One region of the Brevibacillus sp. SKDU10 genome, then DNA from elsewhere that is predicted to be linked to it. Evidence: riboswitches for the same ligand, from Rfam matches in the RefSeq annotation. Region 1 holds a riboswitch; the other holds the start of a gene.
The links. A riboswitch is a leader RNA that binds a small molecule or an ion and turns the genes downstream of it on or off. The one in region 1 is predicted to bind lysine.

Region 1 (5,745 bases):
CAACTACCATATCATTGGCGAGATGCGGATAAGCTGCATGCCCTCCCTTCCCCTTCACCTCAATAAATAATTCTGAAGTGTTGGCAAAGAAAACTCCTTCTTTCATTGCAATGGTTCCGACTGGATATTCTGGTGCGATATGCAGAGCAAAGATAGCATCGGGCTGATAGCAACGAAATTCAGGGCTGGCTAGCATTGGTTCCGCACCGCCTGGTCCCTCTTCTGCTGGTTGAAAAACAAACAATAAATCGTCTACAGCAGGACTTTTGGCAAACTCGCTTAGGATGCCAAGCCCTATAGCCATGTGTAGATCATGTCCGCATGCATGCATATAGCCCTGATGTTGGGAACGAAAATCATAGCTGGTCTCCTCTTCAATCGGCAGTCCATCCATGTCAGCACGCCAAGCTAGCATTCGCTTTGGAGATGTCCCGTTTACTTTAACTAGCACACCTGTTTTCCAAGTTGTTACCTCAAGATGCTCCTGAGGTAACTGGGCAATAAATGAAAGCAAAAACTGCTGCGTTTTAAACTCGGCAAAACCAGGCTCCGGGATCTTGTGTAACTCACGGCGAATAGCTACAAAAGGGGATGTCATTTACATAACCTCTCCCTTCACGCGGGCCGCCTGCTCTAACACGTCGCGGAAACACACCATAAAGCGATCGATCTCCTCGCTGGTTAGGGTGAGCGGAGGCAATAGTCGAATAATTGTTTTCTGCGTAACATCAATTAAAAAGCCGGCCTCTAGCATCCCTTGTTGGATATGACTAACCTCTTCTGGAGCTAGCTTCGTCTGAATGCCGAGCATCATGCCTTTGCCTCGAATATCAGATAGAAGTTGTGGATATTCATCAACTAAATGAGCTATACGAGCCCACAAATACTCTGCTTGCTTTTTCCCCTCTTCAAGCAATCCATCTACCAGCAGAGCTTCCATAACCGCATTGCCCAATGCTGCACTTAATGGAGAGGGGGCAAATGTTGTCCCATGGTCTCCAGGCTTGAAAAGATTGGCCAGTTTTTCTCCAGCGATCACCCCACCTAGCGGTAATCCACCGCCGACACCCTTGGCAAATAAGATAAGATCAGGTTCCACAGTCGTATGCTGGTAGGCAAACAGTTTACCAGTTCGTCCCATACCTGTTTGAATTTCATCCATAGCAAATAGCACGTCATGTTCTTTACACAGAGCAAAAGCTGTTTGCAAAAAGCTCTCGGAAAGCGGAATAACTCCACCCGATCCAAGAACTGGCTCCATTAATAAGCAAACAGGTGAGTACGTCGTAATAATCTCTTCCAATCCTTCTATATCACCAGGAGCTACCTCATATACAGGAAATGCCGGCAACGGGTAGTCCTGATAAACATGAGCTTGTCTTGTTAGCTTGACAGCTCCAAGCGTCCTGCCGTGGAAGCTATTTTTTAGCACAACAATCCCAGCATTCTCTCTTCCGGTCATTTTTGCCCATTTATGCACAAGCTTGATCGCAGCTTCTGTTGCTTCAGCTCCTGAGTTACTGAAGAAAACTTTTCCCGGAATCGTATGCTTAACTAACTGCTCTGCCAATGTGATGGCTGGCTTGTTCAAAAAAATGTTGGAGATGTGCAAGAATTTCTCTCCCTGTTCTACAAGAGCTTCTACAATTTTGGGATGAGAGTGGCCCAGAACAGAGACAGCCAGACCAGTAAACAAATCAAGATAAGCTTTTCCCTCTGTATCAAGTAAATAATTGCCCTCTCCCTTTTCAATTGCAATCGGCAATCGTTTGTAGGTGGACATCAAATAGGTTTCATCTTTTTGTAGCCAATCCGTCATGGGAAGACGCCCCTTTTATTCAGCTCAATCTATGACTAGCTGATATGATATATACCTTACAGTTTTTTACATACTTATAACTGACGCAGTTCTTGCATAATCTCTGTTTTGGACTTGGTTTTTGCATCAATTTCTTTTAGGATTCTTGCCGGTGTCCCAGCCACTACTACGTTCGCAGGAACATCCTGTGTTACAACAGCTCCCGCAGCAACCACTGAGCCTTTACCAATCCGTACACCCTCTAAAATAACAGCATTTGCTCCAACCAATACATCATCCTCAATAATTACAGGTGTGGCAGAAGGCGGCTCAATGACCCCTGCTATGACAGCTCCTGCTCCGATGTGGCAATTATTGCCAACCGTGCCGCGTCCGCCAATAATAACGCCCATATCGATCATAGTACCTTCTCCAATAGAAGCACCGATATTAATTACCGCACCCATCATAATTACTGCATTATTTCCAATGTGTACTTGATCACGAATGATAGCACCTGGCTCAATACGCGCTTGAATTTCTTTTGTGTCTAGCATCGGGATCGCAGAATTGCGACGATCGCTCTCTACCACATAGTCCTCAATGCTGTCCTTATTGGCTTCAAGCACAGGCTGTACGTCCTTCCATTCGCCAAACAATACACCTACATTGCCTATGATAAAGGTTTTTGTATTTTGGCCAAAATCAATTCCTTCTAAATTTCCCTTTACATGCACCTTCACAGGCGTCTTCTTCTCGCTCTTTTGAATAAAGCTGATAATTTCGTGGGCATTCATCATGTTCATCGAGTGTTTCCTCCTACCAATTTGGTTTATGTAATCGCTATTGCAAAATTACTGTTTTGAAAAAAGAATAACCCCTTGATAAGCAAAAAAGCAATGAGTGGATCGCCTACTCATTGCTGGTTCTACCTTGGCAACTCATAAATAGCGCTCCACGAAAGGCACACCTTTCATGACAGGACGTACGTTATTCACGTACACCCCAGCCGTAGATTGCCGGTCAGCAACGACTTCGGCGCATTGACCTTTTATCCTGTCCTCATCGTCCCGGCGATGTAAAGCAAACAGGATGACTCATCCGCTGCGCACCTCTATTTTGGATTATTCCTATGTAATTTTCACTTCACTTTATCAGATAAACCCTTACCTGACAACCGCTTTGTACAAATGGATTTTTTAAGCAAATCGGTATAAAAGAAAAATCGAAACGGGTACGATCACAAAAGCCGTAGCTACAATCCCAACCCAACTGATCCATTGCTTAGATCGTTCACCAATTAATAAATGAACGAAGCTAAAATAGATGGGAAAAACGCCTGTACCAAAAGCAACTAATAAAAATAAAGTGCTAAATTGTTCTCCTCGGTAAAACTTTAATCCATAGAGGAGCCAGACAAACCAAACAGCTAATAACACAAGGCCAATAAGATATGGTTTACGCATGGACGCTCTCCTTTTAAAAAAATTGACAGCTTCGAAGCCTTTCCATTTATTTATAACATACAATTCAGGAAATTTAAAAATTACATAAGTAAAAAAGCACCCCTTCAGAGGAGCGCTTCAACCATTTTGTAGTTTACATATTCTGATTACTTTTTGCCTTTTTCTGCTGTGAGTGAGGAGTCTCCTTCATAAAGCTCGTATCGTAATCAACCCATACATGCTCCTCATCGTGCTTTGTTGTATCCTTCATAATTCCTTTATACAAGTAGTAGAACAAGATGAAAGAGAAGACTAAGACCCCTATGATCGGATACATAGCAATGCCGATTTCCATGGTTTTATATCCCCTTTCCAAATCATTACCAATATTATACTTTATTTAACAGAACATTCAAATGACTTTAGACACATTTTAGACATATTTTACTTCACAATAAAAAGCTCTCGCTACCAATATCGCGAGAGCTTCGACAAAGTTATTCCAAATCCCCTGGAAACTCCTTCATAACAGAGCTTTTCCAAACGATTTCACCTTGTTTATTGACATAACAAAAGCTATATCCTTGTTCGTCATGTGTTACCTCATAAGCCAAACCGTTATGAAATACACCGCCCGATTCAAACTGAGGCTTAATTACCATTTTTCCTTGCTTGTTGATAAATCCATATTTGCCATTCACCTTAACAGAAGCAAGTCCCTCGGAAAAAGGCAATGTACGTTCATAAGTAGGTGGAAGTAAAAACTCACCTTTTTTGTTAATATAGCTGGCTTTAAAATCCCCATCCACAGCAACCATCACATCGGCTACTCCTTCTGAAAAGCTTCCAGGCTCAAAGCCCTCTGGTTTCACTACCTCCTGACCCTGCTTGTTGATGAGACTATATCCCCTTTCCTCACCCGCATAGACTAGGGCCAGCCCTTCTTGAAATGGATTCGCAATTTGATAAGTAAAAGGAATGATGACCTTTCCTGTTTGATCAAGATAACCTGCTTTTCCATCCTTATAGGCTACAGTGGTACCTTCTTGAAAACCCCAGACAATCTCATATTCTGGTTGAATCACGATTTGTCCACTCTTATTGATAAAACCATATTTATGATTTTCACCTATAGCAGCTAGACCATTTTGAAAGCTACGAGCAAATTGGAACTTGGCTGGGATCACCATCTTATTTTCTTTATTGATAAAACCAAAGCGATCCCCTGCTTTAACAGCAGCTACTCCTTCTGAGAACGAATCTGCTTCCTCATACTGAGGAGGGATTACAAAAGAGCCATGCTGGTTGATAAACCCGTATTTCCCATCCTTCTTAGCAACGGCAAGCCCTTCATGAAACTCGCCAACCACTTCAAATTGGGGAGCGATGACTACCTTTCCCGTTGCATCAATAAAGCCATGCTTATCTTGATCCTGTATAGAATATAGGCGAACTTCTTGTTTATCCTCGACTGAAACAGATTCTTCTGTACCGGCGGATTTGGATGTTTGTGTGCCTTGGTTACCAGCGCCTTTGGTCTCCTCGGACACCTGGGCTACATATACCGGTTTCTCAGCCGCCTGCAAAAAATGATGTGAACCTGCTGCATGTATGAATGGTAGACAAAGAACTGCTGCAATACCTGTTTTTGTCCATTTTGAGATGTTCATTACTCTCCACCTGCTTCCTCGAATTTCATATCGTTATTGAAGAAGAGACACGTCAATTTACTAAGCTACTTGCTATGTATTCTTTCCATAAAAATAAGTGCTACCTATAAAAAGCTGTCTCGGGCTTTTGTGCTCGTCTTTTAGGCTTTCCTGTTTACTTATTTATTAGACGTACTTAGATGCCAAAACGTTTTCATCTTTTTTTTACCAATTTCTCTTACATCTTACCTTTATACAGTAACCCTACCCTTACTATTTAAATCAAAGCTCGATATTGGTAAAAAACAAAAAAACACTGGAATAGCTCCAGTGCTCAATCGTTATGCTTGTATGCGCCGTAAAAATTGTTGCGTTCGTTCGTTTTTTGTATGCTCAAAGACTTCCTCAGGAGTCCCCTGTTCCAAAATGACACCGCCATCCATAAAGAGGATACGATCGGCTACATCTCGTGCGAAATTCATTTCATGGGTAACGATCACCATTGTCATTCCTTCTTCTGCTAGCTGTTTCATAACCTTCAATACCTCACCAACTAATTCCGGGTCTAGTGCAGAGGTTGGTTCATCAAACAGTAGAACTGTTGGATCTAGTGCCATCGCACGGGCAATACCTACCCGCTGCTGTTGTCCCCCAGATAGCTGATGGGGATACATGTTCATTCGATCAGCAAGACCCACTTTTGTAAGCATTTCCTCCGCTCTCGCCTTGGCTTCTTCCTTCGAACGTTTTTTTACAATAACTTGTCCTTCCATGACATTCTCTAGGGCTGTCATATGCGGGAAAAGATTATAGCTTTGAAAAACCATACCTGATTGCTTACGAATAGGAAGCA
Region 2 (5,745 bases), on a different contig from region 1:
CTAAGCGCTGGGTAATCTCAGGAGAAGCTGGCCCTGCATATTCGGGAATATATTTGATTCCATTGTATTCTGCGGGATTGTGACTAGCTGTTAGCATCACCGCGCCGCTTACCCCAAAATGCTTTACGCCAAAGGCAACGACAGGGGTGGGGGTCGGCTCACTTACCAAGAACGAAAGTATGCCCTGAGCAGTTAACACACGTACAACCTCTTGCGCAAACATTCGTCCCATAAAACGAGTATCATATCCCACGATGATTCCCCGATCGATCCACCCATTCTCCTCTGTATAACAGGCAATTGCTTTTGCCACGGTCCGTACATTTTCCATCGTAAACTGATCGGCCATCACAGCTCTCCAGCCGTCTGTTCCAAAAACAATCTGTTTTTTCATTTGATTCCCTCCATGCTAGACAAGGTAGTCACGTCAAATACTCCATTTTTACTGTATGAAGGGAAATAGTAGGATAGAAGGTTTGGGAACAGAAACAAATAAAAAAGCGACACATTGGCCGCTTTACATATCTATCATGAAAATCCTTATTTCTTCACTAGACGCTTCAAGGAGTGTCATCCCTAATTTTTACCAAACGGCGTACCGGTAAGCTGTCAATCTCACTTTCTCAGACCGCATGATAGGACAAAATTGCCCAGAAGCATAAAGACCAAACTCTGCTACGTACTGTTTCCCTGTTTGCAAATGTTCAACGTAGCAGGCTTCTGCTTCTTCGTTCATATACACGTCTTTATACCCCACCTCCCTATTAGAGGATATGCCTTCCTCCACCTCATAAAGACGAATTCCTTGTGTAATTTTCGCCCACTCTTCCTTTAGGTACCCCGCAATCATATGCAGGCGATATTCAGAAATAGACCAATGGATATACACAGTGTCTGGTGCCGTTGGAATAACAGCTATAGAAGGGACTCGCTTCTCCTCTAAGATAGCTTGTCCTTGGGTTTGTTCAGCTAAAAAGTCTTTCTCCTGAGTAGTATAGCTCTCCCCTCTGTCCGTTTCCAATGGATAGACAGCAGGATAAAAAGGTGGGCTAACAACCTTTCCCATGAACAAATTAATGAAGGACTCCTCTGCTACGCTTTGGCTGCTCTCCTTGTAAGCCTGCGACTTCAGTCCAAATTTATGAAGTTGGTATCTCACTTGGCCAATGGTCATCTCGCACCTTGTAGCGATTTCTTGCAGTGATAGGGATTGTGCTCGCATTTGTAGGATTCTTGTAATCATGAAGGTTGTGCTCCTTTCTGCTTAACTCATTGCTTTTAAGTATAAAAGAGCTTGCCTTCAAATCATGTCGAACGCTGAACGCATAACTTTTCTTCTTTTGTCGATACCAGCTAAAACGTTCGGCATAGAGAATGCTAGTTCGACAAAATTTTTATATTTACTAAATTTTTTTAAAAGAAAAATCGATGGACAAGAAGCTTACGTGGATTGGAAACATTTAAGAAGCATAGAAAAAAACCACTCACAAGCCCCAGAATTTCTTCCAGCTTGAAAAGTGGTTTTTCCTGTATTGATTATTATGAGCAATATAAAAGGACTACAGGCTAGTCTCTTACATGTGCACTGCTAAAATCACAATCGTGCAATTTCACAACCTTTGTTTTCTTGACCCATTTGTATCCCAACCATAAAGCAAGGAAGATCGGAATGCCGATATAGGACACCATCATAGAGTACCAATCAATTTTATCTCCAATAAATGCCTCGTAATTCTGTCCCATAATAACAACGATGCACAGTATAAAAGCAAATAGCGGACCGAATGGGAACCATCTTGCTTTAAAAGGCAATTCACTCAAGCTATGCCCTTGCGCCACAAACGCTCGACGGAAGCGATAGTGACTAATTGCAATGCCCAACCAAGCAATAAAGCCAGACATACCAGAAGCATTAAGCAACCATGCATACACAACCCCGTCGCCAAAAAGAGAAGCGAAGAAAGCAACCATCCCAACTGATGCTGTCATTAACAAGCAGTAAATCGGAATACCGCGGCGGTTTAGTTTTGTAAAAAATTTAGGTGCTTTCCCATCCTTCGCCATCGCCCACAGCATCCGTGTAGAAGCATACATACCAGAGTTACCCGCAGATAATACAGCCGATAAAATAACAGCGTTCATCACAGAGGCAGAAAATGCCAAGCCTGCTTTTTCAAATACCATTGTAAACGGGCTTAGAGCAATCGCTTCTATATCTCCACCTACCAGATTCGGACTGGTGTAGGGTACCAGCAAACCAATAACTAAAATGGCAAAAACATAGAACAACAGAATGCGCCAAAACACCTGCTTGATGGCTTTCGGGATATTTTTACGCGGATCGTCGCTCTCTCCTGCCGCTACCCCGATTAATTCTGTACCCTGAAAGCTAAACCCAGCAATCATAAATACGCCAAGGGCTGCCATAAAGCCGCCATGGAATGGAGCATCGCCAATGGTAAAGTTCGTAAAACCTACAGCCTCTCCGCCCATGATGCCAAAAATCATTAAGATACCAACTACCAAGAAAATAATAACAGTTGCTACTTTAATCATCGAGAACCAGAACTCTGACTCCCCATATCCTTTGACAGATAGATAGTTTAATCCAAACATAAAGGCTAAAAACAAGCCGCTCCATAACAAAGATGAACTGTTCGGGAACCAAAATTTCATTAAAAGCGTAGCGGCAGATAACTCGGCTGCAATCGTAATAGCCCAGTTATACCAATAGTTCCATCCTAATGCAAAGCCAAGAGCAGGATCTACAAACTTTGTTGCATAGGTACTAAAAGACCCTGACTCCGGCATATAAGCTGCCATTTCACCCAAGCTGGTCATTAAGAAATATACCATAATACCAATTGCTACATATGCTACAATCGCACCGCCAGGGCCTGCTTGAGAGATAGCTCCCCCACTTGCTAGGAATAACCCCGTACCAATAGAACCGCCAAGAGCGATCATCGTCAGGTGTCGAGCCTTTAGACCGCGCTTCAATTCTTGAGGCTGTCCCCCATCCCTAGTTGCCGATATGTTTGTTACACTTTCATTCCCAGTTGTTGCTTGTGACATAAAAAAACACTCCTTATCTTTTCAAAGATACGTGCAAGGAAGGAGTGGGAATATAAAAAATCCGTCATTTTAGAATCTGTCGACGGATTTATACGTAACCCGCATCATACCTTCCATGAAGATAGCACAACACGCTTATTCGGCAAATAAACGTGACAGTTCTGTCCCTTTCGGAAACAGCCCCAGCCTGTACATCACAGAGTCTTTGTACAAGCTTCGGCGGTCTTTCCTTTCTGATGGAGTCTACAACATCTCTGGGTCTCGTCCAGCATACTCTTAAATACCGCAACCTCTACCTCACCAGATATGATGAGGATTTATTATTTTATTAAAAAAGATAATGTCATTATAGATGATAAACCATTAGATTTCAACTAGATTTTTAGCCTTTCTATGATCGATCACGGCTTTGTTGCTTCAGCCGTAGTGGCTGCTTTTGCATATAGGTTGCACATCTCCACAGCCATTCCATTGGTCCAAAGGCATACTGAGATAACCACCATTTACTAAACATGATCTGTAATAGATAGATCGTAATACAAAATATAAATCCAATCCATAGCGGAATTCCTGCCGTATTAGGAATAAACAGGGAAAACAATAGGACTGTTACCAATGTCTGCAATAAGTAATTGGTTAATGCCATACGCCCCACATATGTGAAGCCTTGCATTTTTGCTCGAAAACGTTTGTTTTCCAGAAGCAGAACAATAGATACGAGATAAAAGACGAACAACGTTTTTCCTGTCAATTGAATGTACTTTTGAATTTCTTCAGACACATAGACTTCATGGCTGAAATAATAACGAAACATCGGAATAAACAATAGAATCGTTACTACTAGACTGACAATCTGAGTGATGCGCAATCCACGTTTCCATTCATGCACACGTTGAAAAAAGTTGATCTTCCCTGCACACAATCCCAACAAAAAAAGTCCTAGTAATTCAGGAATATAGATAATTACATTGAGAATCTGGATGCCACTTAGCATTTCATAGCGTTGACTTACTTTTTGTGCATAATCCTCTAGTCCATTAAACCAAGGAGCTTCCAATAGCACTTTTTGATCTAAATCAATATCCCCGGAAAAAGCAAACCAGATAAACAACATAAACAGAGCCATTAAAAAAATGCTCCAAACAAACAATGCTGATGCCTTCTGACGATAAAAAAATAAAAGTAAAAAGCCCACTAATGCATACATATGTAAAATATCACCGTACCACAAAAGCAGAAAATGCAGGCATCCCAGAAGAAACAGCACAGCTAGACGCATCGAAAAAAGGGCCCTCATCCTATACCCTTTCGCTTCTGCTCTACTCATAAATAGATAAAACCCCAATCCAAATAAAAAGGCAAATAAGGAGTAGAATTTTGTTTGGATAAATAAGTCATAGCCAAAGCGAAACATGGCATCAGCCCCTTGGGTATACCCTCTCGTGTCAAGCGGTTGGATTCCTAGCATAGCCGGGAAGTTCACCAGAAAGATACCCAGGATCGCAATGCCTCTAACGGTATCAATTGATGTTATTCGATCGTTAACGGAAATCGGTCTTGCTTGCTTCATCATCACACCCCCTTTCTTTCTTGTTTGTTACTTTGCCTTCTTTTATTCTTTTCTACTCAGTAGAATATAGCGCTTCTGTAATTTTTTTCCCTTTCGGTGCTCTTGCGCTTGGTTTTTTATACTCCTTAGCACCCGAAGAAGCTGTTTTTGCTTCAAACTCGAATTGAAATTGCGCTTTCTCTAAATCCCATTTCAAATAGGCATCAAACGTCTTGTCACCTTTTTTAAAGCCTTTTATTAATCCGCTTTTTCCTTGCTCCATCAGTTTTTTCACATTGGTGGCAGACAAGGATTTGCCAAGTAATTTTTTCGGTAAAGTGATTTTACACCCCGTCTTGTTATACTGATCACAGCCATAGAAATTCCCTTTATCTACAATCGAGCCCCTACATCCAGCACAAACCGCTATCTTTTTCCCTACCGTAAACTTAGAGGCTTGCTTAGGCATTGCCTCGATATCCGTGCCGGAAAAGTCCCATGTAGCAGATTGCTCGGTAGCATCCTGAACAATTTTGTGCGCTAATTTTTTGACTTGCTCCATAAATTCCTGCGCCGAAGCCTGCCCCTGCCCAATTTCTGCCAACCGTTGTTCCCAGCGAGCCGTCATCTCTGGAGAAGCAAGAATCTTATCTCCAATGGCATTAATTAATAAGCTCCCCTTCTCTAGGGCAAATACTTGGTTTTTCTTCACCTCGATGTACTTGCGATCCTTTAACATTGTAATAATACCCGCTCGTGTAGCCTCTGTACCGAGTCCCTCGGTTTTAGACAAGACCTTTTCCCACTCGCTATTCTCTAAATGCTTACCTGCGGTCTTCATTAGCGTAATTAATTGACCCTCTGTATAGCGTTTCGGCGGTTGGGTTTTGCCCGCTTTGACTTTTACACGGCTTACCTTCCCTGTTTCATTTTTTTCAACAGGCGGCAGTAGCTTTTCTTCCTCTTTATCCTTGTCGTCCTCTTCCTGACCTTGAAATAACACGGTTCGCCAGCCTGCTTGTACCTGACATTTTCCCTTACTGATAAAGGTTGCTCGCCCATCCACCAAGGTAGTAATCGTAGTATAGTCAAAAATCGCCGGCTCATAATGAGCAGCGATC

Region 2: another riboswitch for lysine. It lies ahead of AYJ08_RS16680 (amino acid permease); the one in region 1 lies ahead of dapD (2,3,4,5-tetrahydropyridine-2,6-dicarboxylate N-acetyltransferase).

The regions. Positions count from the first base shown of each region.
Region 1 covers NZ_LSSO01000048.1:15,356-21,100, reverse strand. The annotation lists gene AYJ08_RS04000 (N-acetyldiaminopimelate deacetylase) at 1-598, opposite strand, end outside; gene AYJ08_RS03995 (aspartate aminotransferase family protein) at 599-1,819, opposite strand; gene dapD (2,3,4,5-tetrahydropyridine-2,6-dicarboxylate N-acetyltransferase) at 1,894-2,604, opposite strand; lysine riboswitch at 2,739-2,923, opposite strand; gene AYJ08_RS03985 (hypothetical protein) at 2,998-3,264, opposite strand; gene AYJ08_RS03980 (hypothetical protein) at 3,398-3,598, opposite strand; gene AYJ08_RS03975 (WG repeat-containing protein) at 3,741-4,913, opposite strand; gene AYJ08_RS03970 (amino acid ABC transporter ATP-binding protein) at 5,234-5,745, opposite strand, start outside.
Region 2 covers NZ_LSSO01000180.1:13,243-18,987, reverse strand. The annotation lists gene AYJ08_RS16695 (phosphoglucomutase/phosphomannomutase family protein) at 1-394, opposite strand, end outside; gene AYJ08_RS16690 (DUF4912 domain-containing protein) at 584-1,243, opposite strand; gene AYJ08_RS16680 (amino acid permease) at 1,567-3,075, opposite strand; lysine riboswitch at 3,190-3,378, opposite strand; gene AYJ08_RS16675 (DUF418 domain-containing protein) at 3,467-4,648, opposite strand; gene AYJ08_RS16670 (DNA topoisomerase III) at 4,698-5,745, opposite strand, start outside.